Regions from separate parts of the Acidipropionibacterium virtanenii genome, predicted to be linked through region 2. Evidence: riboswitches for the same ligand, from Rfam matches in the RefSeq annotation. Region 2 holds a riboswitch; each other region holds the start of a gene.
The links. Region 2 has a riboswitch for cobalamin ahead of mutA (methylmalonyl-CoA mutase small subunit). Riboswitches for the same ligand answer to the same signal wherever they lie in the genome.
Positions count from the first base shown of each region.

Region 1: it holds a riboswitch for cobalamin, as region 2 does, so the genes downstream of both, JS278_RS00225 (FecCD family ABC transporter permease) here and mutA (methylmalonyl-CoA mutase small subunit) in region 2, are expected to answer to the same signal.
Region 3: it holds a riboswitch for cobalamin, as region 2 does, so the genes downstream of both, JS278_RS00195 (GNAT family N-acetyltransferase) here and mutA (methylmalonyl-CoA mutase small subunit) in region 2, are expected to answer to the same signal.

Region 1 is NZ_CP025198.1:50,162-57,230, reverse strand. Features, by position in the region: gene JS278_RS00250 (aminotransferase class I/II-fold pyridoxal phosphate-dependent enzyme) at 1-632, shown strand, start outside; gene JS278_RS00245 (heavy metal translocating P-type ATPase) at 781-2,679, shown strand; gene JS278_RS00240 (sensor histidine kinase) at 2,804-3,070, shown strand; gene JS278_RS00235 (response regulator) at 3,067-3,549, shown strand; gene rpmG (50S ribosomal protein L33) at 3,533-3,703, opposite strand; cobalamin riboswitch at 3,888-4,052, shown strand; gene JS278_RS00225 (FecCD family ABC transporter permease) at 4,083-5,138, shown strand; gene JS278_RS00220 (ABC transporter ATP-binding protein) at 5,161-5,934, shown strand; gene JS278_RS00215 (ABC transporter substrate-binding protein) at 6,060-7,067, shown strand.
Region 2 is NZ_CP025198.1:2,398,043-2,408,956, forward strand. Features, by position in the region: gene scpA (methylmalonyl-CoA mutase) at 1-929, opposite strand, end outside; gene mutA (methylmalonyl-CoA mutase small subunit) at 926-2,833, opposite strand; cobalamin riboswitch at 2,915-3,179, opposite strand; gene JS278_RS11070 (alpha/beta fold hydrolase) at 3,254-4,219, opposite strand; gene JS278_RS11075 (nucleotide sugar dehydrogenase) at 4,365-5,495, shown strand; gene JS278_RS11080 (alpha-amylase family protein) at 5,569-6,819, opposite strand; gene JS278_RS11085 (amino acid permease) at 6,880-8,268, opposite strand; gene tpx (thiol peroxidase) at 8,460-8,963, opposite strand; gene JS278_RS11095 (aldo/keto reductase) at 9,066-10,037, opposite strand; gene JS278_RS11100 (PQQ-dependent sugar dehydrogenase) at 10,140-10,914, opposite strand, start outside.
Region 3 is NZ_CP025198.1:38,203-49,116, reverse strand. Features, by position in the region: gene JS278_RS00205 (class I SAM-dependent methyltransferase) at 1-632, shown strand, start outside; gene JS278_RS00200 (RNA-binding domain-containing protein) at 642-2,369, opposite strand; cobalamin riboswitch at 2,532-2,697, shown strand; gene JS278_RS00195 (GNAT family N-acetyltransferase) at 2,932-3,462, shown strand; gene JS278_RS00190 (cobalamin-independent methionine synthase II family protein) at 3,565-4,743, opposite strand; gene JS278_RS00185 (pyruvate carboxylase) at 4,961-8,350, opposite strand; gene JS278_RS00180 (L-lactate dehydrogenase) at 8,598-9,560, shown strand; gene JS278_RS00175 (NAD-dependent malic enzyme) at 9,631-10,914, shown strand, end outside.

The DNA.
Region 1 (7,069 bases), 1.1 Mb from region 2:
AGATGATCGCCCGGGTCGCCATCGACAACGATCTGTACGTGCTCTTCGACGAGGCGTACAAGCACCTGATCTACGGCGGCGAGGAGTTCTTCAACATCGCCCGGCTTCCCGGCATGCGGGAGCGCACCTTCCGCGTGGACTCGGTGTCGAAGACCTACGCCATGACGGGCTGGCGGATCGGCTACATCCTGGGACCCGCCGGGGTCATCCGGTACATGCCCGCCATGCAGGAGCTCATGCTCAGCTGCGTCAACGCCCAGGTTGCCGCGACCGTGGCCCTGGACGGCGACCAGTCCGGCATCGACGTCATGCGCGCCAGCTACGTCGCCCGCCGTGATCTCATGGTCGGCCTCATCGACGGCATCGACGGACTGAGCTGCCGCACCCCCGAGGGCGCCTTCTACATCTTCATGAACATCGAGGCCACCGGGCTGAGCTCCCACGAGTTCGCGATGCGCCTTCTCGCCGAGCAGCGGGTGGCGGTCGCTCCGGGAGTGGCCTTCGGGAGCCTCGGGGAGGGCCACGTGCGGCTGTCCTACGCCACCGGCGAAGCCACGATCGTCGAGGGGATGCGCCGGATCGCCTCCTTCGTCGGATCGCTCAACGATCAGCCGCGGGAGCTGGTCGGCTGACGGGCCTGCGCGCACGTTGGTCGTCTAAGGCGTGTAGGAAGTTGGCGATCAGACGAACCACCTTCCTACACACCTTCGCTGGCGGCCCGGGAGCCCGGCAGCGGGACCGGCTTCAGAGCCCACCACGCGTCCGGGTACGGTTCGGCGCATGACGATCCCCTCCCCCGGCGCCTCGGACGAGCACGACGCCGGCGAGGATGAGGGCCCCTGGTGGCGTGATCGGGAGGTCCTCCTGTCACTCGCCTCAACGGCGCTCTTCCTCATCGGGCTGGTCTGTCAGCTCACCGGAGCCCGGACCCCGGCGCTCGTCGCCTTCTGGGCCGGCCTCATCGCGGGAGCATCCACCTTCGTCCCGGGAGCCCTGAAGGCCCTGATCACCCGCCGGAAGCTCGGCATCGGGCTGCTCATGACGATCAGTGCCGTCGGTGCAGTCCTGCTCGGACAGGTGGAGGAGGCCGCCGCTCTGGCCTTCCTGTACTCGATCTCCGAGGCCCTCGAGGACAGGGCCATGGACCGTGCCCGCTCCGGTCTCAGCTCCCTGATGCGCCTGGTCCCCGAGACGGCGCTCGTCCAACGCCGCGACGGACCGGTGGAGATTCCGGTCGAGGACCTTCAGCCCGGCGACATCCTCGTGGTGCGGGCCGGCGACCGGATTGCCACCGACGGCGTCATTGCCACCGGACGCACCAGCCTGGATGTCTCGGCGATCACCGGGGAGTCCATCCCCGTCGCTGTCGGCCCGGGCGACGACGCCCCCGCGGGCGCCGTCAACGCCTCCGGGGTCATCGAGGTGCGCGCCACCGCGCCGGGCACCGACAACTCGTTGACCACGATCGTCTCCCTGGTGGAGCAGGCTCAGGCCGACAAGGGGCGTTGCGCCCGCCTGGCCGACCGGATCGCGAAACCCCTTGTCCCCGGGGTGCTCATCCTGGCGGTGGTGGTCGGCGCCCTCGGATCGATCTTCGGCGACTCCGGTGTGTGGATCACCCGCTCCCTGGTGGTGCTGGTGGCGGCCTCACCCTGCGCGCTGGCGATCGCGGTGCCGGTGACCGTCGTCTCGGCCATCGGGGCCGCCAGCCGGTTCGGCGTCGTCATCACCTCAGGGGCGGCCTTCGAACGCTTCGGCGGGATCAGACATGTCGCACTCGACAAGACCGGGACGCTGACCCACAACCGTCCCGAGGTGGTCGACGTCGTCACCGCCGACGGGTTCTCGACCGACCAGGTCCTGGCCTGGGCCGGGGCACTGGAGCGCACCAGCAGCCATCCGCTGGCCGCCGCGATCACCCGGACCGCGGACGCGCACACCAGGCCCGTGACCGCGCGAGGAGTCGTCGAGACCCCCGGCTGCGGCGTCTCCGGACAGATCGAGAAGGCCACCGTCATGGTGGGCAGCCCACGATGGCACGACGCCGGCGGGCTGGCAGTCGACATCGCCCTCATGGAGTCCAAGGGCATCACGTCGGTGGTCGTGTGGCGGGACTCCTCGGCGGTCGGCGCCATCGGCGTGCGCGATGAGCTGCGGACCGGGGCCGCCGAGGCCGTCTCCGCGCTGAAGACCGCCGGCATCGGCGTCACCATGCTCACCGGGGACAATCCCCGTGCGGCACGGGTGCTGGCCGGCCAGGCCGGGATCTCGGACGTGCGCGCAGGTCTGCGCCCCGAGGAGAAGTCCGAGGCGGTGACCGAACTGTGCTCGGCCGCCCCGACCGCCATGATCGGCGACGGAATCAACGACGCCCCCGCCCTGGCAGCCGCCGATGTGGGAATCGCGATGGGTATCGGGGGCTCCGACGCGGCGATCGAGTCGGCCGACATCGCCTTCACCGGCCAGGACCTGAGGCTCCTGCCCAGGGCATTCGCCCACGCCCGCCGAGCCAGGCGGATCATGAATCAGAACCTGGTACTGGCGATCCTCATCATCGCCGCACTGCTGCCACTGGCCGTCACCGGCGTCCTCGGACTGGCCCAGGTGGTGCTGATCCACGAGGGGGCCGAGGTGCTGGTGATCCTCAACGGGATGAGGGCGGCTCGGACGCGGGCCTGAAGCCTCATCATGGGCGCGTGATCGGCACGACGACCGGACGAGTTTCCCGCTCAACGCCCGGTTTCGGCGGCAGGTTCAGGGGTTCAGTGCAACACCCGGGAGTGAGAGGAGTTGTGATGAGTCGTTGGCCAACGTCCGCAAGCACGCCCGGGCGTCCAGCGTCCGCGTCGAGCTGAGTGCCGCTGACGGCATCATCCTCGTCGTCACCGACGACGGCGTCGGCTTCCCCCACGATGTGGAGTCCGCGACGGCCCGCGGTTACGGACTGTCGGGGATGGCCAGTCGGCTCGCCCTGGCCGACGGCGGCCTCAGTATCACCACGGGAGCATGGGGAACACAGGTCCATATCCGCCTACGGGAGGCACCCGCTACGCAGGAAGAACCATCATGAGCACGACTTCGACTCGGGTGCTGGTCGTCGACGACCACCCCATCGTCCGAGAGGGGATCGTCGCGATCCTCGCCTCCGCCGTCGACCTCGAGGTGGTGGGTCAGGCGGCGAACGGGGCCGAGGCCATCGCGCTGCTGGAGCGGCTAGTGCCCGATGTCGTGCTCATGGACCTGCGCATGCCCGTGATGAACGGGGTGGATGCGACCGCCCGGATTCACGCTGAACATCCGGAGATCAAGGTCGTCGTGCTGACAACCTATGAGAGCGACGAGGAGATCCTCTCGGCAGTCGAGTCCGGGGCGACCGGGTATCTCCTCAAGGCCGCCCCGGCCTCTGAGCTGATCGCCGGAGTGAGAGCCGCCGCCCGGGGCCAGGTCGCTCTGGCGCCGTCGGTGGCACGGGTGCTCGTCGCCCAGATGAGCACGCCGGACTTCCCGGTACGGGGCTCGACGGCCAACCGCCTCAGCGGGTTTCCCTGAACTCCACGCGACGACCGGCCACGGGGTCGAACTTCCGCATCGTCAGTCGATCCGGGGTGTTGCGGCGGTTCTTGCGGGTCACGTAGGTGTATCCGGTCCCCGCGGTCGACCTCAGCTTGACGATCGGCCTCAGTTCCGCGCTCTTCTTCGCCATCGGGCATCTCCTCTCTACGTGCGCACGGCACGAGATCCGATTCTGGGACGAGACCGGTGGTCCCACCCCCGATTCCCCTTTTGAGAACCGTTCTCATATAGTAAGTCGGGAAATGCACACCACAAACCGCCCGATGGCCACACCCGCACGCCCGACCCCGGCGTCCGCTCACAGCGAACGTCTGCTAACGTCTGTGATGCCTGGCGACAGGGAATCCGGTGAGACTCCGGAGCTGACGCGCAGCGGTGAGGTGGACAGCGGGCAACGCACCACTGGGGAGCGATCCCCGGGAAGGGTGCCCGGCTGGGTGAAACCGAGTCCGAAGACCTTCCAGGCACCCGTCCGCGGCCGCGCGAATCGGCCTGACCAAGGATCGCCCATGTCCGTTGTTGCACATCCGTCACCCGTCGTCGTGTCTAGGGCCCGCAGCAGGCGCCTCCGGCTGGCCCTGCTCATCGTCCTGCTGATCGCCACGCCCGTGGTCAGCATCGCGTTCGGGGCCGCATCGGTGCCCATGGACCAGGTGCTCGGGGTCCTGGCCGATCACCTGGGCCTGCGCCCGGCCATCACCTGGGACGCCATCACCGACGCCATCGTCTGGCAGAACCGGATGCCCCGGATCCTCGCCGGGATCGGCGTGGGGGCCGTCCTCGGGGTCTCCGGGGTGGCCCTGCAGGCCGTCGTCCGCAACCCCTTGGCCGAGCCCTACGTGCTGGGCGTCAGCGCCGGCGCCTCGACCGGGGCGGCCACCGCGATCATCGTGGTCGGCGTCTCCAGCACCCTCGGAGTCGCGGGCATGGCCTTTCTCGGCGCCCTGACGGCGACCTTCATGGTGCTGGGCGTCGGGGGACGCCGGCACGGCTCGGCGCTGACCCTGGTGCTGGCCGGGCTGGCGGTCGGCTTCATCTTCCAGGCCCTCACCAACCTCATCATCTTCTCCTCGGACTCCCCCGAGACGGCGCGGTCGGTGATGTTCTGGATGCTCGGCTCGCTGGCGAAGGTGAGCTGGGGCCAGTCCATCTGGATCCTCTGCGTGGCCATCGCCCTCATGACGATGCTGTGGTTGTGCGCCCCCTGGCTCGATGCCCTGGCCAGCGGCGACCGCACCTCCCTGTCGGTGGGCATCAACCCGGCCGCCATCCGCCTGGTGATCCTCATCCCGGTCTCGGCGGCGGTCGGCATCATCGTGGCCCTGGCCGGCGGGATCGGCTTCGTCGGCCTCATCATCCCCCACCTGATGCGCTCCTTCACCGGTTACGGCCACCGCCTGCTGGTCGTCGCGTCGGGGCTTGCCGGAGCGGTCTTCCTGGTGTGGGCGGACACCTTCTCGCGCACCGTCTTCAGCCCCTCCGAGCTGCCCATCGGGGTGATCACCGGGCTGCTCGGGGCTCCCTTCCTGCTGGCCCTGGTCAGCCGGATGAACCCGGCCCGATGACCACGACCGACAGGAGAAGACCATGATCGAAGCCCGTTCCCTCATCGTGCGCCGCGGCGACCGCGTCGTCCTGGACCATGTCGACCTGACCGCCTGCGACGGCCGCACCGTCGGGGTCGTGGGCCCCAATGGGGCCGGCAAGTCGACGCTGGTGCAGACGATGTACCGGGCGCTGAGCGCGGCCGGCGGCAAGGTGCTCGTCGACGGTGCCGACATCACCTCGATGTCGCGGCGGGCCATCGCCCGCTCGGTGGCCGTCGTCTCCCAGGAGCACGACGACGCCCTGCCGCTGACGGTGCGCGACGCCGTCGGCCTGGGGCGGCTCTCCCACCGGTCGCTGGCCGGCTACGGGGACCGCACCGACCGGGATCTGGTCGACGCCGCCCTGGCGAAGGTGGACATGACCGACCTGGCCGACCGGCTCGTCACCCGGCTGTCGGGGGGCGAGCGCCAGCGGGCGCTGATCGCCCGGGCCATCGTGCAGGACGCCGACCATCTCATCCTCGACGAACCGACGAACCACCTGGACATCAGCCACCAGTTCGACCTGCTCAGCCTCGTCGACCAGGTGCCGGCGACCACCATCGTCGTTCTGCACGACCTCAACCTGGCCGCCCGCTCCTGCCAGGAGCTCATCCTCCTGGATCGTGGCCGTCTGGTGGCCTCCGGCTCGAGCCGTGAGGTGCTCGATCCCGGCCTCATCTCAAGGGTGTACGGGGTCGACGTCCACCGCATCGACTACGCCGGGCGGACCCGGCTGTTCTTCGACCCGATATCCGGCGGCGTCGCCTCGTGACATCGCCGGCCACGGTTATTTCTCGGCGTCCAGATATCCCGCCTCCTCATATTCCAACTTCTCGCTGCGAAGATCGTTCAACCGGTACTCATATGTCCACGAAACACATACTGAGAGGAACTCACATGGCATCCACATTCATTCCCGCCAGAGGGCTGGCACTCCTCACCGCGGGAGTGCTCCTGCTGTCGGGGTGTGCCGGTTCATCGGTGGCCTCCGACCCCTCCCCGTCGTCCTCCGGTTCGGGGTCGGGATTCCCCGCGACCGTGATGAGCTGCTCCGAGAAGCTCACCTTCACAGAAGCACCCAGGAAGGTGATGATTCTCAACGACACGGATGCCTCCGTGCTGTCGATGCTCGACGTTCTGGACAAGGTGACCGCCCGCGCCGGAAATCTCGATCTGGAGGGCTACGACATCAACACCGCGACCAAGCTGCGGGCACTGCCCCAGCTCAAGAGCGTCACGGGTGCCACCGGTGGCGCGACGGTCTCCACCGAGACCATCCTGGACGCCCACGTGGACCTGGTGGTCGGCTACGACGGCGGCGTCGATCGCGCCGCCCTGCGCAAGGCCGGGGTCAAGCTCTACTCGCCGGACGCCTACTGCGACGACGAGGCTCCCACCGATCACGCCTCCTACGACCTGGTGACCAAGGAGGTCACCAAGGTCGGCACCATGTTCGGCATCCAGGCCAGGGCGAGGACGCTCAATGCCGCGCTCGACAAGCAGGCCGCCGACGTCAAGACCCGTGCCGCCGGGAAGGGGGCCACGGCCGCGGCCTTCTGGGTCGCGACCGACGGCGGTCAGGTCTCCGCCTACGGACGCTCGAGCATGGCCCAGGCGGCCTTCGACGCGAACGGCCTGGAGAACGTCTACCAGAGCACGGAGAAGAGAGTGTTCGACGTCAATATGGAGGACATTCTCAAGCGGGATCCGGAATGGATCGTCCTACTGAGCTCCGGAGGGAACTCCTCGACCATCACATCGACTTTCGAGAAGTTCAAGGGCGCCTCTCAGCTCAAGGCCGTCAAATCCGGGCACGTCGTGACGATGCCGTACTCCTACTCGGATCCGGCCACACCGCTGTCGGTGCAAGGCTCCGAGGAGCTCGCCAAGCTCATCACCCGATGATC
Region 2 (10,914 bases):
TTGGCCCACAGCATGCGGGCCGCGCGCATCTTGGCGACCTCCATGAAGAAGTTCGTCCCGATGGCCCAGAAGAAGGACAGTCGCGGAGCGAACTGGTCGACCTTCAGCCCGACGTTCTCGCCGGCGCGGATGTAGTCGACGCCGTCGGCCAGCGTGTAGGCCATCTCGATGTCGGCGGTGGCCCCGGCCTCCTGCATGTGATAGCCGGAGATCGAGATGGAGTTCCACTTCGGCATGTTCGCGCTGGTGTAGGCGAAGATGTCGGCGATGATCCGCATCGAGGGCTGCGGCGGGTAGATGTAGGTGTTACGAACCATGAACTCCTTGAGGATGTCGTTCTGGATCGTCCCGGCGAGCTGCTCGGGCCTGACGCCCTGCTCCTCGGCGGTCACCACGTAGAGGGCCAGGATCGGCAGCACGGCGCCGTTCATGGTCATCGACACGCTCATCTGGTCCAGCGGGATGCCCGCGAACAGCTCGCGCATGTCCTTGATGGAGTCCACGGCCACGCCGGCCATGCCGACGTCGCCCCCGACGCGCGGATTGTCAGAGTCGTAGCCGCGGTGGGTCGGCAGGTCGAAGGCCACCGACAGACCCTTCTGGCCGGCGGCCAGGTTGGCGCGGTAGAAGGCGTTCGACTCCTTGGCCGTGGAGAATCCGGCGTACTGGCGGATCGTCCAGGGGCGGAAGGCGTACATGGTGGCGTACGGGCCGTGCACGAACGGCGGGATACCCGCGTAGGTGTCCAGCCAGTCCATGTCCTGGTAGACGTCCTCGCTGTACAGGTGACCGACCGGAATCTGCTCCGGGGTCATCCACGGCTCCTGCTCGCCGGCCTGGGCGGCCAGCGCGGCGAAGCGCTCCTGGGCATCGGCGGGCGCCTGCTCGTCTCCCAGGTTGATCGAATCGAAACGGGGCAAGGTGCTCACTTGGCAACTCCCAACGTGTCCAGAGTGTCGGAGAGGGTCGCGACGACGTCCATCCCCATGGCGACACGACCGTCGAAGACCTTCTCGGCCTCGGCGGCTTCATCACCGAATTCCTTGTAGGCGCCTGACAGGTAGACCTTCTTGGCGCCGGCCTCCTTGAGAGCCCTGGCGACCTCGAGGCCCTGCTCGGCGTAGACCTTCTTGTTCGAGCAGAGGTCGACGACCGTGGTCCCGGAGGCCTCGAAGGCGGCGACGATCTCGTCGACGGACCCGCCCTCGACCTCGGGGGTCTCGATGCCGGCGATATGCCACATGGGAGCCGAGAAGCCTTCACGGGCACCGAAATCGCGCCGGGTGCCCAGACAGACCAGGAACACCTTCGGCTTGTCGGCGGCCTTGGCGGAGCGATCGACGAGGCCCTCGAAGACCTCGGAGTCGCGGTGCCAGGCCAGTCCCTTGCGCTCGGGGGCGGGCGGGAAGGGTTTGGCCTCCAGCGTCCGCGCCCCGATCATCGGGAACTCGGAGACTGAGGTGATGGGCTGCTTGCGGGTCGCCAGGCGCTTGGCGCGCTCGGTGTTGAGGGTCGCCAGCTCCTCGGCGACCTTCCCGTCGGCCAGGACCTTCGCGAATCCACCGGCGGCCTCGATCTCCTGGAACTTGCTCCAGGCGGCGTCGGCGAGGGTCTTGGTGAGCGACTCGACGTAGAAGGAGCCGCCGGCCGGGTCGTTGGCCCGTCCGATGTTGCACTCCTCGGCCAGCACGATGCCGGTGTTGCGGGCGATCCTGCGGGTGAACTGGTTCTTCGGCAGCCCGATGGCCGCGTCGAAGGGCAGCGTGGTGATGGCCTCGGCGCCGCCGACGGCCGCGCTGAAGGTCGAGATGGTGCCGCGCAGGATGTTGACGTAGGGGTCGTCTCGGGTCAGCTCGCGCCGGCTGGTGACCGCCTGCTGGCGGGCGCCGCGCCTGTCCTCGGGCACCTCGAAGACCTCGCCGATCCGGTTCCACACGGTCCGCAGGGCGCGCAGCCGAGCGATGGTGAGGAACTGGTCGTGGGTGGCGGTGACCCGGAAGTTGATGGCGTCGAAGGCCTCCTCGGCGGAGACCCCCTGCTCGACCAGGGCGCGCACGTACTCGACCGCGGTGGCGATCGACCAGGCCAGCTCGGCGACGTCCCCGGCACCGGCGTTGTGATAGATCGTGCCGTCGGCCACGAAGGCCCGCGCGTTCTTGTACTTCCTGATCTTCTCGATCCAGCCGGCCAGACCGGAGAGGTCGGCGTCGCCGCCGTTCAGGGCCGCGAGCCCGATCGGGTCGATGCCCAGGTTGAAGGACAGCTCCTCGGGTTTCAGGTCGGAGGAGGCGTAGACATCGAGGAGGGCATTGGCGGCGGCCTCCTGGTCGTCGCGGCTGGAGACCTCGACCTTGGCCAGGTTCAGCAGCACGTCCTTGAGGTCGCCGGCGATGTCGGCGGGCCTGATCGCGTCGGCTCCGACGCGCAGCCAGATCGAGGTGACGCCGCGCTCCAGGTCGGCGACGATGGCCTTCCGGGTGACGTCGGTGTCGGGATCCTCGTGGAGGGCCCGCACGTCCCATGCGTCGGCCGCACCGGTCCTGATGGTGGTGCCGCGGGTGAAGGGGGCCACGCCGGGTGCGCCGAGCTTCTCGGGAGCGTCGTCCCGGGTGTACATGGGCTCGAACCGGACGCCGTCGACGGTGGTCGGCTCCATGCGCTTGAGGGACTGCTCGAAGGTGAGCTGCTTGCCCTCGGGACGCCCCCGGTTGAAGACCTTGGCCACCTCCTTCTCCCACTGCTCATGCGTGGGGGCCGGGAAGACACCGGCCAGGGTGAGCGCCTCGGGAGCTTCGGCCACTGCCGATTCCTCGAGGTTTTCGGGATCAGTCATACTCTGCAGACTCCTGCTCCGCTGTGGATGGATATGTGCCGAAGGCCTCCCCTCGAGGCCCAGGCACCGCATCGCACGCGGCGGTGCGAAGACGCGTCGGCAGGTATTCGGACTCATGGGCGTCCCACCCACCGGGGTCTCCGGTAGGCAGGTCCTACGTCACCGCTTCCCGGGCCTGGACCCAGTGCTGTGATCTCCGTCGGCGTCCCGGACGGGCCGTGACACCGGCGGCGATGGTGATGTCGTTCCCATTCACCGCTGCGGGGCAGCGCCGGATTCTCACCGGCTTCCCTCTTGCGGTCGGAGCTGCGGGTGCAACTCCGACACCAACGAGCCCATCCTAACGGCAGCCATTCCGGCCGGTGAGGCCGGGGCCGACATGATCATCCGAGTGCACAACCGTGCACGGACCCGGGCCCGTCAGCTCGCACCGGCGCCCGCATCGGTGGCCCGGGCGCCCTGTACCGCGCTCTGCACCGCGCTGTCGATCCAGGCGATGATCTCGGACTCGACCTGACGCCGGTTCACCTCGTGGAGGATCTCGTGGCGGGCACCCGGATAGAGGACCAGATCGACGCTGCGGACGCCGTTGGCACGCATCCTGCGGGCGACCTGGCGGACCCCTCGCCCTGCTCCTCCCACCGGATCGGCGGCGCCTGAGAAGATGCCGACCGGCAGACGCGGCGGGATGGCCCGCATCACCTCGACGCTGTTGGCGACCCTCATCACCCGCAGCAGCTCTCGGTAGAAGCCGGTGCTGCACACATACCCGCACAGCGGGTCGGCGACGTAGTCGTCAACGGCCCGGGTGTCGCGCGAGAGCCAGTCGAATTCGGTGCGGGCCGGCATGAAGGCGGCGTTGAAGGGCCCGAACGCCAGCCTGTTCATCAGAGCACTGGGGTGGTCCTCCCCCAGCAATACCGTCTCGACGTCGGCGACCGCGGCTCCCGCCCCGCCCACCGGTCCCAGTGAACCACCGGTGCCCAGCAGCACCAGGGCCGCCATCTCGCGACCGCGCCGCGCGGCCATGGTCCGGGCCAGGAACGACCCCATCGAATGTCCCACGAGCACCCAGGGGACACCTGGCAGCTCGCCTCGCACATGGTCGTAGGCCGTCGACATGTCGTCGAGCAGCTGGTGGTAGCCACGGTCCGGCAGCTGCCCGAGCCTCCCTTCGGCGGCCGCCCTGGGGCCCTGGCCGCGGTGCTCAGCGGCGATGACGAACCATCCGTGCTCGACCAGCGCTCCCGCGAACCCGTCATAGCGGGCCGCGTACTCGCACATCCCGGGCACGATCTGGACGATTCCCCTCGGGGCGCCCGCCGGCTCCCAGACGAGCACATCCAGATCGGCGCCGTCCTCGGCGACCAGGGTGATGCAGTCCATCGACACTCCTTCTCGCGTCCCCGCGGCCAGTCTAGAGACCGAACCGTAGACTGACCGGCGTCCCCGCGCGGGTTCGCGCCGGGGCGGGCGTCGACAGAGGGGATTGTCCATGAGGATCACCGTGGTGGGTCTGGGGTATGTCGGCATGGCGATGGCCACGCTGTTGGCCCAGGACCACGAGGTGGTGGCCCTCGACGTCGACGCCGAGCGGGTCGGGCTGGTCAACGATCACCGCACCACCGTGGTCGACCCCCTCATCCAGGAGTACCTGACCGGCCACGACCTGGCCCTGACGGCGGTCACCGACCCCGCCGAGGCGATGCGCGGCGCCGACCACGTGGTGATCGCCACCCCCACCAACTACGACCCCGACCAGAACTACTTCGACACCTCCTCGGTCACCACCGTGATCGACCAGGTGCTCGCCTGGGCACCCGATGCCCTGGTGGTCATCAAATCCACCGTGCCGGTCGGATTCACCGACTCGGTGCGCCAGGCCCACCCCGGCCTGGAGGTCGTCTTCTCCCCCGAGTTCCTGCGCGAGGGACGCGCCCTGGCCGACAACCTCCACCCCTCCCGCATCGTGGTGGGAGGCCGGGGCCCCCGCGCCCGCGCCTTCGCCGACCTGCTGGTGGCCGGGGCCCTGGACGATGACGTGGAGGTGCTGCTGACCGGATCCACCGAGGCCGAGGCCATCAAACTGTTCGCCAACACCTATCTGGCGATGCGGGTCTCCTTCTTCAACGAGTTGGACACCTACTCGGCCCGCCGGGGCCTGGACACCCGCCAGATCATCGACGGGGTGTGTCTGGATCCGAGGATCGGGACCCACTACAACAATCCGTCCTTCGGCTACGGCGGCTACTGCCTGCCCAAGGACACCCGTCAGCTGCTGGCCAACTACTCCGATGTGCCCCAGACCCTGATCGGGGCGATCGTGGACTCCAACCGGGTCCGCAAGGACTGGGTGGCCGCCGATATCGTGGCCCGCAACCCGACCCGGGTGGGCGTGTACCGGCTGGTGATGAAGGCCGGCTCCGACAACTACCGCTCCTCCTCCATCCAGGGGGTGATGAAACGGATCAAGGCCAAGGGCATCGAGGTGATCGTCTACGAGCCCACCTATGACGGCGACGAGTTCTTCCGGTCGCGGGTCACCGGAGACCTGGAGTCATTCAAGACCGAGTGCGATCTGATCATCACCAACCGGATGTCCCCCGAACTCGCCGACGTCGCCGACAAGGTCTACACCAGAGACCTCTTCGGGGCTGATTAACCAGAGGAGGAGACGACCCCTCCACGGTCGCTTCGCTCCCTTCCACCCCGAGCGGGTCAGGTCCGTGCCCGCGTCACGAGTGGTACTCCCAGATCACGTCCCCGGCCTCGCGGATGACCGCCCAGGGACGGTCGGTGAGGTCGAACTCGGCGATGAGCGGTTCGACGCCGGGCACCCCGGTCCGGTAGACGTAGCGCTCATTGCTGAGCGCCTCCTTCTCGGTGCGGGCGTCGATGAGCCAGGGATGTCGTCGCCGCAGCCCGATCAGTTCCCGGTGGGTCCGCAGCATCTGCGCCCCGAGCTCCATGCCCTGCGGCGAGTCCGGCAGCACCGGCCGGATCTGGTCGTCGCCGCCGACGCGGTCCTCCTTCACGCCGCGGTAGCCGTACTCGTCGCCGTAGTAGATCGACGGCACGCCCCCGACGGTCATGAGCACCGCCAGGGCCAGCACCGCTCCGTCCTCGCCCACCTGCGAGGCGATCCGGGTGACGTCGTGGTTGCCGATGAAGGTCATCGGGGGGAAGGCGCTGCCGAACATGTCGTGCCTCTCCAGGGCGTGGTCGAGCTCGAAGAAGTTCCTGCTGGCGATGCTCGACCAGATGGCCTTCCACAGCTCGTACTGCGTCACGGAGTCCATCCCGGAGGTCGCGACGATTCCCGGGTAGTCGCCATGGATCACCTCGCCGAAGACCCAGGTGCCAGGATGCTGGGAGCGCACCCGGGGCAGCACCGTGGACCAGAAGGCGGGCGGCACGGCATAGGCGGCGTCCAGGCGCCACCCGTCGATCCCGCGCGCAGACCAGTGGTTCATGACGTCGGTCACCATCCGGGAGACCTCGGGCTCGTCATGGTTGAGTGCGACGAGGTCCCCGTGGCCCTCGAAGACGTCGGGCTCGGGTCCGTCGGCGCCCTGGCGCCAGCGGATCATCCGGCCCTGTGGAGTCTCCGGGCCAGCGGCCAGCGCGTCCTGCACCAGACGGTGGTGCCAGGACACGTGGTTGAACACACCGTCCAGCAGTACCTTGAGCCCGTGCGAATGGGCCGCCGAGACGAGGCTGTCGAGATCGGCGCCGTCACCCAGCCTCGGATCCACCCTGTAGTGGTCGAGGGTGTCGTAGCCGTGGCTGCGCGAGGCCAGGACCGGGCCGAGAAGCAGCCCGGAGCAGCCGAGCTCCTGGATGTGCCCGAGCCAGTGCTCCAGACGCGGCAACCGGTGCTCGACCGGCGCGTCGAGGCCCTGAGGGGTCATCGGCGCCCCGAGTTGTCCGAGCGGGTAGGTGTGCCAGGCGATGAGGTGTTCGGCCCAGTCAGGACGGGAAGACATGTCTTCCAGCATGTCACGAACCCACCCCGGCCGGGGCCCGCCGACGTTCCGGGGGACAGATCAGTGACGCGACAGGTCGGCGGTGCGCAGGTCGGCGCGGGGCGCTCCGGTGACCAGACGGTGGCCGAACCAGATCGCCAGGAAGACCGGGATGCCGACATAGGCCACCACGGCGCCCTGGACGTCGCCGCTGCTGATGGCCCCCCAGCCCTGGCCGAGCACCACGACGATGCACATCGCGAAGGCCACGATCGGGCCGAGCGGGAACCATCGGGCGCGGAACGGAAGCTCGGACAACTCGTGGCCCTGGGCACGGAAGGCCCGACGGAACTGGAAGTGGCTCACCGCGATGCCGAGCCAGGCGATGAATCCGCACAGGCTGGAGAGATTCACCAGCCAGGTGTAGGCCTTTCCCTGCCCGAACAGGCTGGTGGCGAAGCAGGCGGCCCCGACCAGGCTGGTGGCGATCAGCGAGTAGATCGGCACGCCGCGCCGGTTGACGACGGCGAAGATGCCCGGTGCCTTGTGCTCCTTGGCCATCGCGTAGAGCATCCGGGTCGAGGCGTAGAGCCCGGAGTTGCCGGCCGAGAGGATCGAGGTGAGGATCACCGCGTTCATGAGCGCGGCCGCGGCGGCGATCCCGGCCCTGCGGAGGACGAGGGTGAAGGGGCTGATGGCCACGTCGGTGACGTCGGAGGCCAGCAGGTTCGGATCGGTGTAGGGCAGCAGGAAGCCGATCACCGCGATCGCGCCGATGTAGAAGATGAGGATCCGCCAGAAGATCTGGCGGGTTGCCCGGGGAATCGTCCGCTCCGGATTCTTCGACTCCCCCGCGGCCACGCCGATCAGTTCGGTGCCCTGGAAGGAGAAGCCGGCGATGAGGAAGACCGAGAGCACTCCGCCGGCCCCATGGACGAAGGGGGCCTCGCCGCGAGTCCAGTTGGACGGCCCCGGGGAGTGGCCTCCGAGGATCCCGACGATCATCAGGACGCCGACCACCAGGAAGATCACCACTGCGGCGACCTTGATGGCCGCGAACCAGAACTCTCCCTCGCCGTAGGCCCGCGCGGAGAGCACGTTGAGGCCGAAGAGCAGCACGATGAACAGCAGGGACCACACCCAGGACGGGGATCCGGGCAGCCAGTACTGCACGACTATGGCCGCGGCGGCCAGCTCCGCAGCCACGGTGATGGCCCAGTTGAACCAGTAGTTCCAGCCGAGTGCGAATCCGAACGATGGCGAGACGAAGCGGGTCGCGTAGGTCTCGAAGGCTCCCGGCACCGGAATGTAGGCGCTCATCTCCCCCAGGCTCTGCATCAGCAGGAAGACCATGACGCCGATCAGCCCGTAGGCGACCAGCGCGCCTCCGGGACCGGCCTGGTGGATCGTGGCCCCCGAGGCCACGAAGAGCCCGGTGCCGATCGCCCCTCCGATGGCGATCATGTTCATATGCCGGGCCTCGAGGCCCCGCCGGAGGCCCGGCGAGGCCTCGGTGGGCGTCTGTCCGCCGTCGGCCGAGGAGCCGGCATGGGTGGCCTGGGTGTCCGTTGACAAGTGCGTGCTCCTTCCGCGCCGCCACTCGACGGCCCAGCGCCCTATTCAACGCCCCCTCGTTACGAGAGGCCACCCGGTCCCGGCTCTCAGGCCTTCTCGGCGGCCTCCAGGGCCGATGCGTAGTCGGGTTCGGTGGTGATCTCGGGAACCAGCTCGGTGTAGACGACCTTGCCGGAGGCGTCGGTGACGACCACGGCGCGGGCCAGCAGTCCGGCCATCGGGCCATCGGCCTGGGTGACGCCGAAATCCTCGCCGAAGCTGGAGCGGAAGGCGGAGGCGACCGTCACGTTGCTGATCCCCTCGGCTCCGCAGAAGCGGCCCTGTGCGAATGGCAGATCCTTCGACACGCAGACCACAGTGGTGTCGTCGAGCCCGGCGGCCTCCTGGTTGAAGGTGCGGACGCTGGCCGCACACACGCCGGTGTCGACGCTCGGGAAGATGTTGAAGATGACTTTCCTGCCGGCCAGCGCGTCGCTGGTCACGTCACCGAGGTCGTTTCCGGCGAGGGTGATGGAGGGCACGGTGGAGCCGACCGCGGGCAGCTCTCCGACGGTGTGGACGGGATTTCCCTTGAAATTCGTTGTGGCCATGCCGCAATTCTTGTGGCGCCGACCGTGCTCGGCAACAACTTGCGCCGCAGACGAACAGCGCGGCGGGGCCGCAGGGCCCCGCCGCGCCGCGCTCGGGATGTGTCAGGCGGCCCGGACGAAGCCCTGGGAGGCCGTGTCGAGGGTCTCGAGCTCGGAGGCCGTCAGGGTGAGCTCGGTGGAGGCCAGCAGTGCCGGCAGTTGCTCGGGCACCCGGGCGGAGGCGATCGGGGCGGTCACTCCCCTGGCGAGCAGCCAGGCCAGTGACACGCTGGTCACCTCCACTGCGTGGGCGGCGGCGATCTCGCGCTCGGCACCCACGACGGCGAAGGCGCTCTCCTGGGCGGCCTCGTCGGGCAGGTAGGCCTCGATCATGCCCTCGCGCGCCGCGCCCTTGAGGTTCTCGGCGGTCCGGTACTTGCCGGTGAGGAATCCGGACGCCAGGGAGAAGTAGGAGAAGACCGACAGGTTCTTCTCGGCGGCCAGCGCGCCATATCCGTCGCCGCCCTCGACGTCGCCGCGGTGCAGCAGGTTGTACTGCGGCTGGAGGGCGACCGGCAGGGCCAGGCCCTGCTGCTCGGCGACCTCGAACCATTCCCGCTCACGGGCGACCGAGAAGTTCGACAGACCGATGTAGCGGATCTTGCCGGCCTTCACCAGGGCGTCGAAGGCGGCGGCCATGTCGGCCACGCTCTGGGTGTCGTCGTCGAAGTGGGCGTAGTAGAGGTCGATGTGATCGGTACCCAGGCGGGTCAGCGAGGCATCGGCGGCCGCGGCGATATTGGCCGGGGACAGGCCTTTGAACTGCGGGTGGGTGGCGACCTTGGAGGCGATGACGACGTCATCGCGCTTCCCGCCGGCCTTCAGCCAGTGGCCGATGACGGTCTCGGACTCCCCACCGTGGTTGCCCGGCGCCCATGCGGAGTAGCCGTCAGCGGTGTCGATGAAGCTCCCACCTGCTGCGGTGAAGGCATCCAGGACGGCGAAGGACTCCTTCTCGTCGCTGGTCCAGCCGAAGGTGTTGCCGCCCAGGGCGAGCGGACGGATATCGAGGTCAGTTCCGGACAGGTGAACCATAGGTGCTCCTTGACGTCGAAAGATGAGGCTTCATGTCCTCACATTCACGCTATAACCCGCGCCAGCCCTGATGAATTCCGCCCCCGTCCTCCGAGGGAAGGGTCACCGCACGGTGAGCATCAGGATTCTGTCGTCCCCGGAACCGGGGGTCTGGCGCCCGTCGGTGTTGCTGGTGGTCACCAGCAGAGTGTGGTCGCCGAGGGCCATCACGCTGCGCAGCCGCCCGTACTTCTCGGTGAGGAAGTCGGCGGGCCGGGCGACGAGCCTCTGCCCGTTGAGCGGGATCCTCCACAGCCTCTCGCCCTTGAGGGCCGCCATCCACACCGTGCCACCGGCGATGGCGATCCCACTGGGCGAGTCCTCCTCGGTGCCCCACTGGGCCACCGGGTCTGTGGCGCCCGACGTCGAGCCCCTGCCCTCGGAGTCCGGCCAGCCGTAGTTGCGGCCCTTGGCGATGAGATTGAGTTCGTCAGCGGTCTTGTCGCCGAACTCGGAGGCCCACATCCTCCCCCCGGCGTCCCAGGCCAGGCCCTGGACGTTGCGGTGGCCCAGGGTCCACACCAGCGACCCGGAGAACGGATTGCCGGCCGCGGGCTTCCCGTCGGTCGTCATTCGCAGGATCTTGCCGCCCAGGTCGGAACGGTCCTGGGCCCGTGAGCTCTCGGAGGCGTCGCCGGTGCTGGCGTAGAGCATGCCGTCGGGTCCGAAGGCGAGCTGTCCGCCGTTGTGATGGACGGCCTGCGGGATCCCCGACAGGATCACCTTCTGGCCGCTCAGCCGACTGCCCGCCGCGGCCGTCGGTGTGTAGGTGAAGCGTGAGATCCGGTTGTCTGAGGCGGTCGAGTAGTAGACGAAGAGCTGGTGGTCGGTGGCGAAC
Region 3 (10,914 bases), 1.1 Mb from region 2:
TCCTGGACCTGGGCTGCGGCCCGGGCTCGGTGAGCAACGCGGTGCTGGCGGCGATCCCCGACGCCACGGTGGTCGGGGTCGACCGGGATCCGCTGCTCATGCGGCTGTTCCGGGAGTCCACGCCCTACCCCGACCGGGTCGAGGTGCTCGACCTGGACATGGCCTCGCCGGGATGGACCGAGGGCCTGCCGCTCGGCGGGTTCGACGCCGCGGTGAGCGCCACGGCCCTGCACTGGTTGCAGCCCGGGCAGCTCGCCCGGCTGCACATCGAGGTGGCGCGGGTGCTGCACCCGGGCGGGGTGATGCTCAACGCCGATCACCTCTTCTTCGACGCCACCGCCCAGCCGTTCCTGGCGGCCCTGGCCCCGGCCGAGCGCAGCCGGGCCGAGGAGCGCCTCACCCGGGCCGGAGCCATGAGCTGGGACGACTGGTTCTCCGCTGCGGCGTCGATGCCCGGCTGGCAGGCCGAGGCCGAGGCCCACTTCGCCCAGCGAGACCACAAGGTGACGCTCACCAAGGTCGACGTGGCCTTCCATCTGGCCAGCATGCGCGCGGCCGGTTTCACCGAGACCGCCCAGATCTGGCAGTGGCTCGACGACCGGGTGGTGTTCGGGCGGATGCCACAGCATTGAAACTGCAGACTATTCCACGTCGGAGCCCATGTCGAATAGGCTTGGACCTTCTTCAGGTCTCATCGTCGATTTATTCCGCTTTCGGCTTCTTGCGGGAAACTTTTTACCTGCGCCGTACTTGACCGCTGTCCCTCTGCTCTGCTCAGACGTCCTGGCCAAAATATCCCGACTTACGAGATCTTTCAATATATCTCGTGCTGCGTACACATCGACGTTGAACACTCGTTTTACTGCATCATTATTTATAGAATCATAATCCCTGACGTGAGCAACAATTTTACGTTCTATGTCACTTTTCGGTTTTGGCTGATATGCAAGAACCGGGCCAAGCGAAGACACGGCTCCTGCAGTCAGCCGATAATCGGGGTGGCGACGCTTGGAGCTGCGGGGCGTCGGCTCGATGATTCGTGCCGCCCCTTGGGACAGCCATAGGAGCGCAGCCTGCGCCTCATCCGGATCGCGCTGCACAACAGGAGCCAGCTGCGCGGCATTGAGGACGCGGCGGCTCACGAGCGTTGAGACGATGAGAAGCGCGTCGGTGTCTTCCTGCTCAACACTAGGAAGGGACGCCACGAACTTCACAATCCTCGAGTTGGGAGGCCCTCCGGAAAATCTGACAGTCGTTTCACGAAGATCCCCCTCGGACACGGAGAGCACTGGAACCGCCCGTCCGCTGCGAATCATCTCCTTGAACATCCTGTCAACGCCGAGTCCATACTGCTCGGCGAGGCCCATTGCCCGCATGGCTGACGCCAACGACGGAAACCTCGGCCTCGGCGGATGAGTAAGGATGTTGTCCGGCGTGATACCACTGACCAGAGGCGCCGGAGAGGTGATGACAAGGCTTTGCGATGAGTGCTCCACTGTTACCGGTCTGCGCTCGCGGAGATCCCCATGGATCAATGCGTTGGCGAGCGCCTCCCGAACAGCGATTATCGGATAGTCTTCGATCTGAATCTGCTGCCCGTTCGATAAGTTGATCGGAATTGTTCCAATGCGAGCTTCGATCATCGTGAGTACTTCGATGGCGGCAGTCAGGAGCGGGGCCTGCCAGCGGCGCCCGGACCTCACATCTCCTCCGGGAGTCTCCCTGAACTGATACACAAGCACATCGTTCTTGGCGTTCGCCAAAGGTTGGCACAGTAGTAGCTCACCTGCGCTCGTCAGAGTTCCATGCGAGTCGGAAAGATTCAGCATGCTCAACAGATCAACGGTTGACGCATCGACACCCTCCATCAGGGCGTTCCGCGATCGACTGAGCAGGGACCTGAGATGCAGCAGTGCCGTGGAATCAATGTCGTTGACTCCTCGTCCGCTCGGCGCCGCGCTCCAATCGGTCCCGCGGCGTTCGTCGCTGAGCCTCATCAGATCGATACCACTGCGCGGTAGGCAGGACGCCTCGAAGCGTCGCCTCGGAGCTTTTCCATTGGCAACGTAGACGTCGAGTCCCTCCTGGACAGTGATCAAGAGCAATCGCTTGCCTGCGTAGTTGAACTCCCTCACCATGACGTCGAGGTTCGGCTGGGTCCTTTCAAAGACACGTCGCCGAACGAAGCCCGGTTCCAGATCGGTTCCCAGGAAGGCCTCGGTACCGCGCACCTTGTCGGCTACGCCGACGATGATGGTTCCTCCCGAAGCGTTGGCAAAACATGCGGCGGCCTCCGCGAGGTCATCGGCTGTGTCAGGGGCGTGAACGGCCCTGCGTCTTGAAGTCGAGCTGCTGATGCTCGAGCTCATCGGCAGTCGCACCGTCGGCGATCGCTTCAAGTGCATCGTTTGGGGTCAATATTGACTCCTTTGGGAGTTGCGCAACTTTGGCACTTTCCCCAAAGGGTGCCAGGCGGAGCCCACCATCATCTGGCATCCCGCTACGAGAGCCGCACTCTCTCGGGGAGCTGGGTATTATCTGTGACGTCCGGCGCCAAGGGAATCCGGTGAGACTCCGGGACTGACGCGCAGCGGTGAGGTGGACGGCAGGGCGACACGCCACTGGGGAGAGATCCCTGGGAAGGGGCCCTGCTGGTTGAAACCGAGTCCGAAGACCTGCCGGACGCCCTGGTCCAGTATCTGGACCGCGCCGAAGGCTGACCGGGCCACCCGGCCCGCCCGTCCCGGCTCCATCTCTGAAATACGTCATCAACGGGTGGAAAGGTTCTGTGATGGAAAATATGCGTCACTGAACCCTTCTCCGGACCATAGCTCTCGGCACCGTGACAATACAGGGCCTCCCCCTCCCCATCACTGCAGAGAAGCAGGCGAAGAGCCAGAAGAAGCACCGGCCCGGCCCTACGATCGGCAGATGGCCATCACCATCCGCCCCGTCCGCGCCGACGAACTCGATCAGATCGAAACGATCGAGAATCTGGCCGACGCCCTCCTCATCGGGTTCCTGGAGCCCGACCGGTGGGAGCCCGCGCAGCCAGGCGCCACCCGCGCTGCGATGCCGGGATTCCTCCTCGTCGCCCAGGCTGCAACCGGTCATCTGGTGGGTTTCGTCCACGTCATCGAGGCCGACGGTCTGGCCCATCTGGAGCAGGTGGCCGTCCTGCCCGAGTACGGACGCCGCGGATACGGCCGGATGCTCCTCGCAGCTGCGATGAACACGGCCCACGAACGCGGCCATCAAAGGCTCACTCTGCGCACATACGCCGACGTCCCTTGGAATGCGCCGTTCTACCGCGCGCTGGGATTCGCTGAGGAGGAGCCGACCACGACCTTCCACCGTTCTCTGGTCCGCACCGAACAAGATCTTGGACTGGACAGATATGGTCAGCGCGTCCAGATGGGGATCGGCCTCGCTCGTGGACGGCCGGCCCCTGAGGTTGTGTAGGAAATGGGGTCATCTGTTCCCACATTTCCTACACAACTTGGCGGCCGACCCCAGATCTCAGACCAGCGCGAGCCGCAGACGAGGGCGGCTCCCGCCACTGAATCAGACCAGCGCGGCTCCGGCCGCCAGGGACTCCAGCTTCGCCCAGGCGATGGACGGGTAGACCCGCCCTCCCAGGCCGCAGTCGGTGGAGGCGATCACCCGGTCGGGGCCCACGGCGTCGGTGAAGCGCCGGATCCGCTGCGCCACCAGTTCCGGATGCTCGACGACATTGGTGGAGTGGCCCACCACGCCGGGGATGAGCACCTTGTCGTCGGGCAGATCCACGTCCTCCCAGACCGTCCACTCGTGCTCGTGGCGGGCGTTGGCGGCCTCGAAGGAGTACCCGCTGGCATGCACCTGGAGCACCTTGTCGACGATGTCGGACAGCGGGATGTCGGTGGTGTGCGGGCCGTGCCAGGAGCCCCAGCACACATGGAAGCGCACCTGCTCGGCGGGAATCCCCTCCAGCGCCTGGTTGAGAGCGTCGATGCGGATCTGGATGTAGTCGCGGTAGTCCTCGAGGACCGGCGCCGGGTTGATCTGATCCCAGGACTCGGCGATCGACGGGTCATCGATCTGGACGGTGAGCCCGGCGTCGGTGATCGCCTTGTACTCCTCGTGGAGGGCGGCCGCGCAGGCTTGGACCACCTCGGTGTCGTCGGCGTAGTAGGCGTTGGAGATGCGGGCCGCCGAGCCCGGGGACAGCGCCGCCACGAAGCCGTCGGAGGCCGACAGGCCGTTGGCTTCCAGGGCCCTCAGCAGGCCGTCGACGTCGGCGGCCACGGCGTCCTGGCCGATGTAGGTGAGCGGGCCGGTGATGGTGGGGAAGGCGGTCTCGGACTGCCGGGCGGTGTGGATGCCGGAATCGGGGTCGGAGTAGGCGTCGGCGAAGCGCACCCAGTCGCGGCGCTGCGCGAACGGCGCCAGCTTCACCGTGCCCCCGGATGCGGGCGGGGCCATCTCGAAGCGGGTGTCGGTGGTGAGCTCCAGTCCGCCGAAGCGGGAGAAGGAGTAGAACCACCAGGCGCCGTAGTCCACCGACTCGGTCATGGCGTGGCCGTACTCGCCGTCGTTGATCACGCTCAGGCCGATCTCGTGCTGGCGGCGCACCACCTCGTCGACCGACGACTGGAGGACCGTCCGGAACACCTCCTCACCCATCTCCTGCCGGCGGGCGTTCGCCTCGAGCAGCTCGGGAGTGCGCGGCAGGGAGCCGACGTGGGTGGTCCTCACAGGCATGTGACATTCCTCTCATCAACGATCGTGGCCCACAAGTTACACCCGGGAACGGGAGCCACCCCCGGCCATGGGCTGGTCCGCACGTTGCAGGAGATTCCACTCCCAAGACACCGTCCTGACGCTCACCAGGGCTGAGGGACGGCGTGTTGGGAGTGCCTGCTCCACCCCGAGACGCGCGCCGGGCCCCTCGCCCGGCACGCGTTCGCAATGTCGGACCTCACTCGATCACCGCAAGCAGGTCTCCTCCCTCGACCGACTGCGCCACGCCGACGGCCCAGCGCTTGACGGCGCCGGCGACAGGCGTGGTGACCGCGGCCTCCATCTTCATGGCCTCGATGGTGGCCACCTGCTGTCCGGCGGTCACCTCCGCGCCCACCTCCACCACCGGGGTGATGACGCCGGCGAAGGGGGCGGGCACCTGGCCGGGAATGCTCCTGTCGGCCTTCTCGGCGGTGGGCACCGCGGAGTCGACCGAGGTGTCGCGCACCGACAGGGTGCGCGGCTGCCCGTTGACCGAGCAGAGCACCTGTCTCATGCCGTGGTCGTCGGCGTCGCCGATGGCCGAGATGCCCAACTCCAGGGAGTGACCCTTCTCCAGGGCCACCTCCACCTCGTCGCCCTGCCGGATGCCGTGCAGGAACTCGCGGGTGGGCACCACCGACAGCTCGGAGTAGTCCTCCACGGCCTGCAGGTACTCCCGGGTCGGCCCGGGGAACAGGAGCCGGTTGAGGGCAGATCGGGGACGCGCGGCCAGGTCGGCCGAGTCCTCCTCTGACAGGTCGACGACCACCGGCCTGGTGCGACGCCCCTCCAGCGCCTTGCTCCGGAAGGGCTCGGGCCAGCCGCCGGGGGGCGTGCCGAGATCGCCGTTGAGGAAGCCGATCACCGAGTCGGGGATGTCGTAGTGCTCGGGATGGGCCTCGAAGTCGGCCGGGTCGGCGTCGCGCCCCACCAGCGCCAGGGCCAGGTCGCCGACCACCTTGGAGGAGGGCGTCACCTTGACGATGTTGCCGAGGATCCTGTTGGCCGCGGCGTACATCTCCTCGACCTCCTCGAAGCGATGACCGAGCCCCAGCGAGTTGGCCTGCTGACGCAGGTTCGACAGTTGGCCGCCGGGGATCTCGGTGCGGTAGATCCGCCCGGTCGGCCCGGGAAGCCCCGACTCGAAGGGCGCGTAGAGCTGGCGGACGCCCGCCCAGTAGGGCTCCAGGTCGGTGACGGCGTCCAGGCTCAGCCCGGTGTCCCGCTCGGTGCCCTCCAGAGCCGCCACCAGGGCGGACATGGAGACCTGCGAGGAGGTACCGGCCATCGACGCCGCGGCGACGTCGACGGCGTCGACCCCGGCGCCGATCGCCGCCAGCAGGGTGCCGAGCTGGCCGCCGGCCGAGTCGTGAGTGTGCAGATGCACCGGCACGTCGAAGTGCGACCGCAGCGCGGTCACCAGTTTGGCGGCGGCCGGGGCGCGCAGCAGTCCGGCCATGTCCTTCAGCCCGATGACGTGAGCTCCGGATTCGACGAGCTGCTCGGCCAGACGCAGGTAGTAGTCCAGGGTGTAGAGCGTCTCGTCGGGGCTGGTCATGTTGCCCGTGTAGCACATCGTCGCCTCGGCGACGGCGTGGTCGGTCTCCAGCACGGCCTCGATGGCCGGGCGGATCTGGTCGATGTTGTTGAGCGAGTCGAAGATCCGGAAGACGTCAACCCCGGATCTGGCGGCCTCGGCCACGAAGGCGTGGGTCACCTCGAGGGGATACGGCGTGTAGCCGACGGTGTTGCGCCCGCGCAGCAGCATCTGGATCGGCAGGTTCGGCATCGCGGCATGGAGGGCGTCCAGGCGGTCCCAGGGGTCCTCCTTGAGGAACCGCAGCGCGACGTCGTAGGTGGCCCCTCCCCAGGCCTCCACGCTGAGCAGCTGGGGCAGGGTGCGGGCGACGACGGGGGCCGCGTGGAGCAGGTCGCGGGTGCGGATCCGGGTGGCCAGCAGGGACTGGTGGGCGTCGCGGAAGGTGGTGTCGGTGACGCCGACGGCCTGCTGGGAGCGCAGGTCGGCGGCCCACCGGGCCGGGCCGACGTCGAGCAGGTGGGAGCGCGATCCGGCCGGCGGGGCGGCCTTGCGCACCTCGTCGGGAAGCACCGGGAGCTTGGCCCGAGGGTGGATCCAGTCGACTGGGCCGGGACCGTTGGGCCGGTTGACGCTCACCTCCGCCAGGTAGGTGAGCAGCTTGGTGGCGCGGTCGACGGGGATCTGGGCGCGCAGCAGTTCGGGGCGGGCGTCGATGAAGCCGGTGCTGGTGTGCCCGGCGAGGAACTCGGGATCGGCGATCACCGCCTCCAGGAAGGGGATGTTGGTGGAGACGCCGCGGATCCGGAACTCGTTGAGGGCCCTGAACGCCCTGGCCGCGGCCTGTGCGAGGTCGCGTCCGCGGCAGGTCATCTTGACCAGCAGGGAGTCGAAGTTGGCGCCGACGGTCGCGCCGCCGAACACGACGCCGCCGTCCAGCCGGACGCCGACGCCTCCTGGGGTGCGGTACACCGACAGGGTGCCGGTGTCGGGGCGGAATCCGTTGGCCGGGTCCTCGGTGGTGATGCGGCACTGGAGTGCGGCGCCCCGGATGGAGATCCCCTCCTGGGACAGGCCGATCTGTTCGAGGGACTCACCCGCGGCGATGCGCATCTGGGCTGAGACCAGGTCGACGCCGGTGATCTCCTCGGTGACGGTGTGCTCCACCTGGATGCGGGGGTTCATCTCGATGAAGACGTAGTCGCCGTTCTGCGACAGCAGGAACTCCACGGTGCCGGCGTTGACGTAGTCGATGTGACGGATGAATCTCAGCGCATCGGCGCAGATCCGGTCCCGCAGCTCCGGATCCAGATTCGGCGCCGGCGCCAGTTCGAGCACCTTCTGGTGGCGGCGCTGCAGGGAGCAGTCGCGCTCGTAGAGGTGGATGGAGCCGCCCTGGCCGTCGGCGAGCACCTGCACCTCGATGTGGCGCGGGTCGACGACGGCCTGTTCGATGTACATCCGGTTGTCGCCGAAGGCGGACTCGGCCTCGCGCTGGGCCTCGATGATGGCGGCCCGCAGCCTGGCGGGGTCGTCGACCTGCCGCATGCCGCGCCCGCCGCCGCCGTTGACGGCCTTGACGAAGAGCGGGAAGCCGATCTGCTGGGCGGCCTCGACGAGGGTGTCGACGTCGTCGCTCGGCTCGGAGTCGTGGAGGGTGGGAAGGCCGGCCTCGCGGGCGGCTGCGATGGCCCGCGCCTTGTCGCCGGTGAGCTCGAGGACCCGCTGGGGAGGCCCGATGAAGGTGATGCCGGCCGCCGCGCAGGCCTCGGCGAGGTCGGGGTTCTCCGACAGGAAGCCGTAGCCGGGGTAGATGGCGTCGGCCTCGGCCTGCCTGGCGGCCTCGATGATGCCGTCGACGTCGAGGTAGGCGCGCACCGGGTGGCCCGGCTCGCCGATCTGGTAGGACTCGTCGGCCTTGAGCCTGAACTCTGCGAAGCGGTCCTCGTGGGTGAAGACCGCGACGGTCCGGATCCCGAGTTCTGTTGCGGCTCGGAAGGCGCGGACGGCGATCTCACCCCGGTTCGCCACGAGAATCTTGCTGAACATCGCAACTCCCATCTGTGTCGTCCACCAGTCAAACATCAACCGGCAGCCCCGGTGCGGTCTGCGACGATCGTGAACGGATTCGTCATCGGGGGCCTCGGAGGGCCGGTAGGACGCCCAGCACCGAGCCCCCGACCGATCTCTCGTGTCAACGGTCCCGCGCGATCGATCCGTCGGCCATACTGGGCCACAGCGAGGGTCCCACCAGACCGACCTGCACCCATCGCGGATCCCTCATCAGGAAGGCACCATGAATTCACCAGTCTCATCCAGACGCCCCTCGAAGGTCTCCATCGTCGGAGCGGGCAGCGTCGGCAGCTCGATGGCGTACGCCTGTCTCATCCGAGGGTCTGCCGACGTCGTGGCCCTCTACGACATCGCCAAGGACAAGGTCGAGGCGGAGGTCGCCGACCTGGCCCACGGCTCCGAGTTCGTCCCCTCGAAGGTGATGGGCGGCGCAGACGTCAATGACACCGCCGGTTCCGACATCGTCATCATCACCGCCGGCGCGCGCCAGCGGCCCGGCCAGAGCCGGCTCGACCTGGCCGGCGTCAACGCGGGAATCGTCTCCAGCCTGATGCCCCAGCTCGTCGAGCAGTCCCCCAGTGCCATCTTCATCATCGTCACCAATCCGTGCGACGTCCTCGCCGTCGTCGCCCAGCAGGTCTCCGGCCTGCCGGAGCACCGGGTGTTCTCCTCGGGGACGCTGCTGGACACCTCGCGGCTGCGCTACCTCATCTCCCAGTGGGCCAACGTCGCCACCCCGCACGTCCACGCCGCGATCGTCGGCGAGCACGGCGACTCGGAGTTCCCGGTGTGGTCGACGGCGAATATCTCCGGGGTGCCGATCCGCGACTGGACGGTCGACGGCGATCGGGTCTTCACCGATGAGGTGCTGGCCGATCTGGGCCGCGAGGCCGCCATGGCCGCCTACAAGATCATCGACGGCAAGGGGGCCACGAACTACGGCATCGGGCTCACCGGCGCCCGGCTGACCGAGGTCCTGCTCAGCGCGACCCGCTCGGTGCTGCCGCTGTCGGGAATCGTTCACGGTGTCCACGGAGTCGACGGCGTGGCGCTCTCACTGCCGCGGCTGGTGTCGGGCGAGGGCATCGGCGCCGCCGTACCGATCCCCCTGGACGCCACGGAGCTGGAGAAGTTCCAGGCCTCCGCCGAGCAGCTCCACGAGACCCTGAGCTCCATCGCGAAATAGACGATCGATCGACGTCGGAGGGCCCGGTTCTCAGGGCCCGCCGACGCAATCCTGCGGCCGGAGGAACATGATGTCGGACGGGCAGCGCAGCCTTTTCGAGTTCGGGCATGATCAACAGGGTCGATTCGTGAGAATCACGGCTCGGGGAAGTGCGGTGCTCGCCGATCCGAGGATCAACCGCGGTTCGGCCTTCACGGTCGCCGAGCGCGAGGCTCTCGGGCTGGACGGCCTGATCCCGGACGGCGTCATCGGGATCGACGCTCAGGTGCGGCAGGCATACCGGCAGTACGGGGCGCAGCCCGACGACCTGTCGAAGTACCTCTTCCTGGACAGCGCCCACGACTCCGACGAGGTGCTCTACTACCGGCTGCTGGCCGACCATCTCGCCGAGATGCTGCCGGTCGTCGACACTCCGACCGTGGGGCGGGCGATCGGCCAGTACAGCCACTGGTACCAGCGTCCGCGCGGGGTCTACCTGTCCATCGACGATCCCGACGCGATGGAGGAGTCGCTGCTGGCGATGGGTCAGGATCCCCACGGGGTCGACGTCATCGCCACCACCGATTCCGAGGCCATCCTGGGCCTGGGCGATCAGGGCGTCGGGGGTGTGGCGATCACGATCGGGAAACTGGCCGTGTACACGGCTGCCGGCGGGCTGCATCCCCACCGGCTGCTCCCGGTGGTGCTCGACGTCGGCACCGACAATCTCGCGCTGCTCAGCGACAATTCCTATGTCGGTCTGCGCCATTCGCGCACCCGAGGCGCCGAGTATGATGAATTTCTGGCCAGATATATCGAGACCGTCACTCGGGTATTTCCCGACGCCATGATCCACTGGGAAGATTTCGGAGCGGTCAATGCCACCAGAATTCTTGCCTGCTACGGGGACGATCACCGGCTGTTCAATGATGACATCCAGGGCACCGGCGCGGTGGCCCTGGCCGCTCTGGCGACCGCCGTGCGCGCCTCGCGGAAGCGTCTGGCCGATCAGCGGATCGTGATCTTCGGCGCCGGCTCGGCCGGTACCGGGATCGCCCGGCTGGCGATGCGGTTCATGACTCAGGAGGGGTTGAGCCCCGAGGACGCGGTGGGCCGGATCTGGGCGCTCAACTCCCACGGCCTGCTCCACGGATCCGGGCAGATGTTCGACTACCAGCGCCCGTGGGCACGCGCCGATGAAGACCTGGCGGACTGGGTGCTCGACGTTCCCGGCGAGTACGGGCTCGCCGATGTGGTGCGCAATGTGCAACCGACGGTGCTCATCGGCTGTTCGACCGTGGCCGGAGCCTTCGACGAGGGGATTGTCACGACGATGGCGGATCACTGCGACCGTCCGGTGATCATGCCCCTGTCG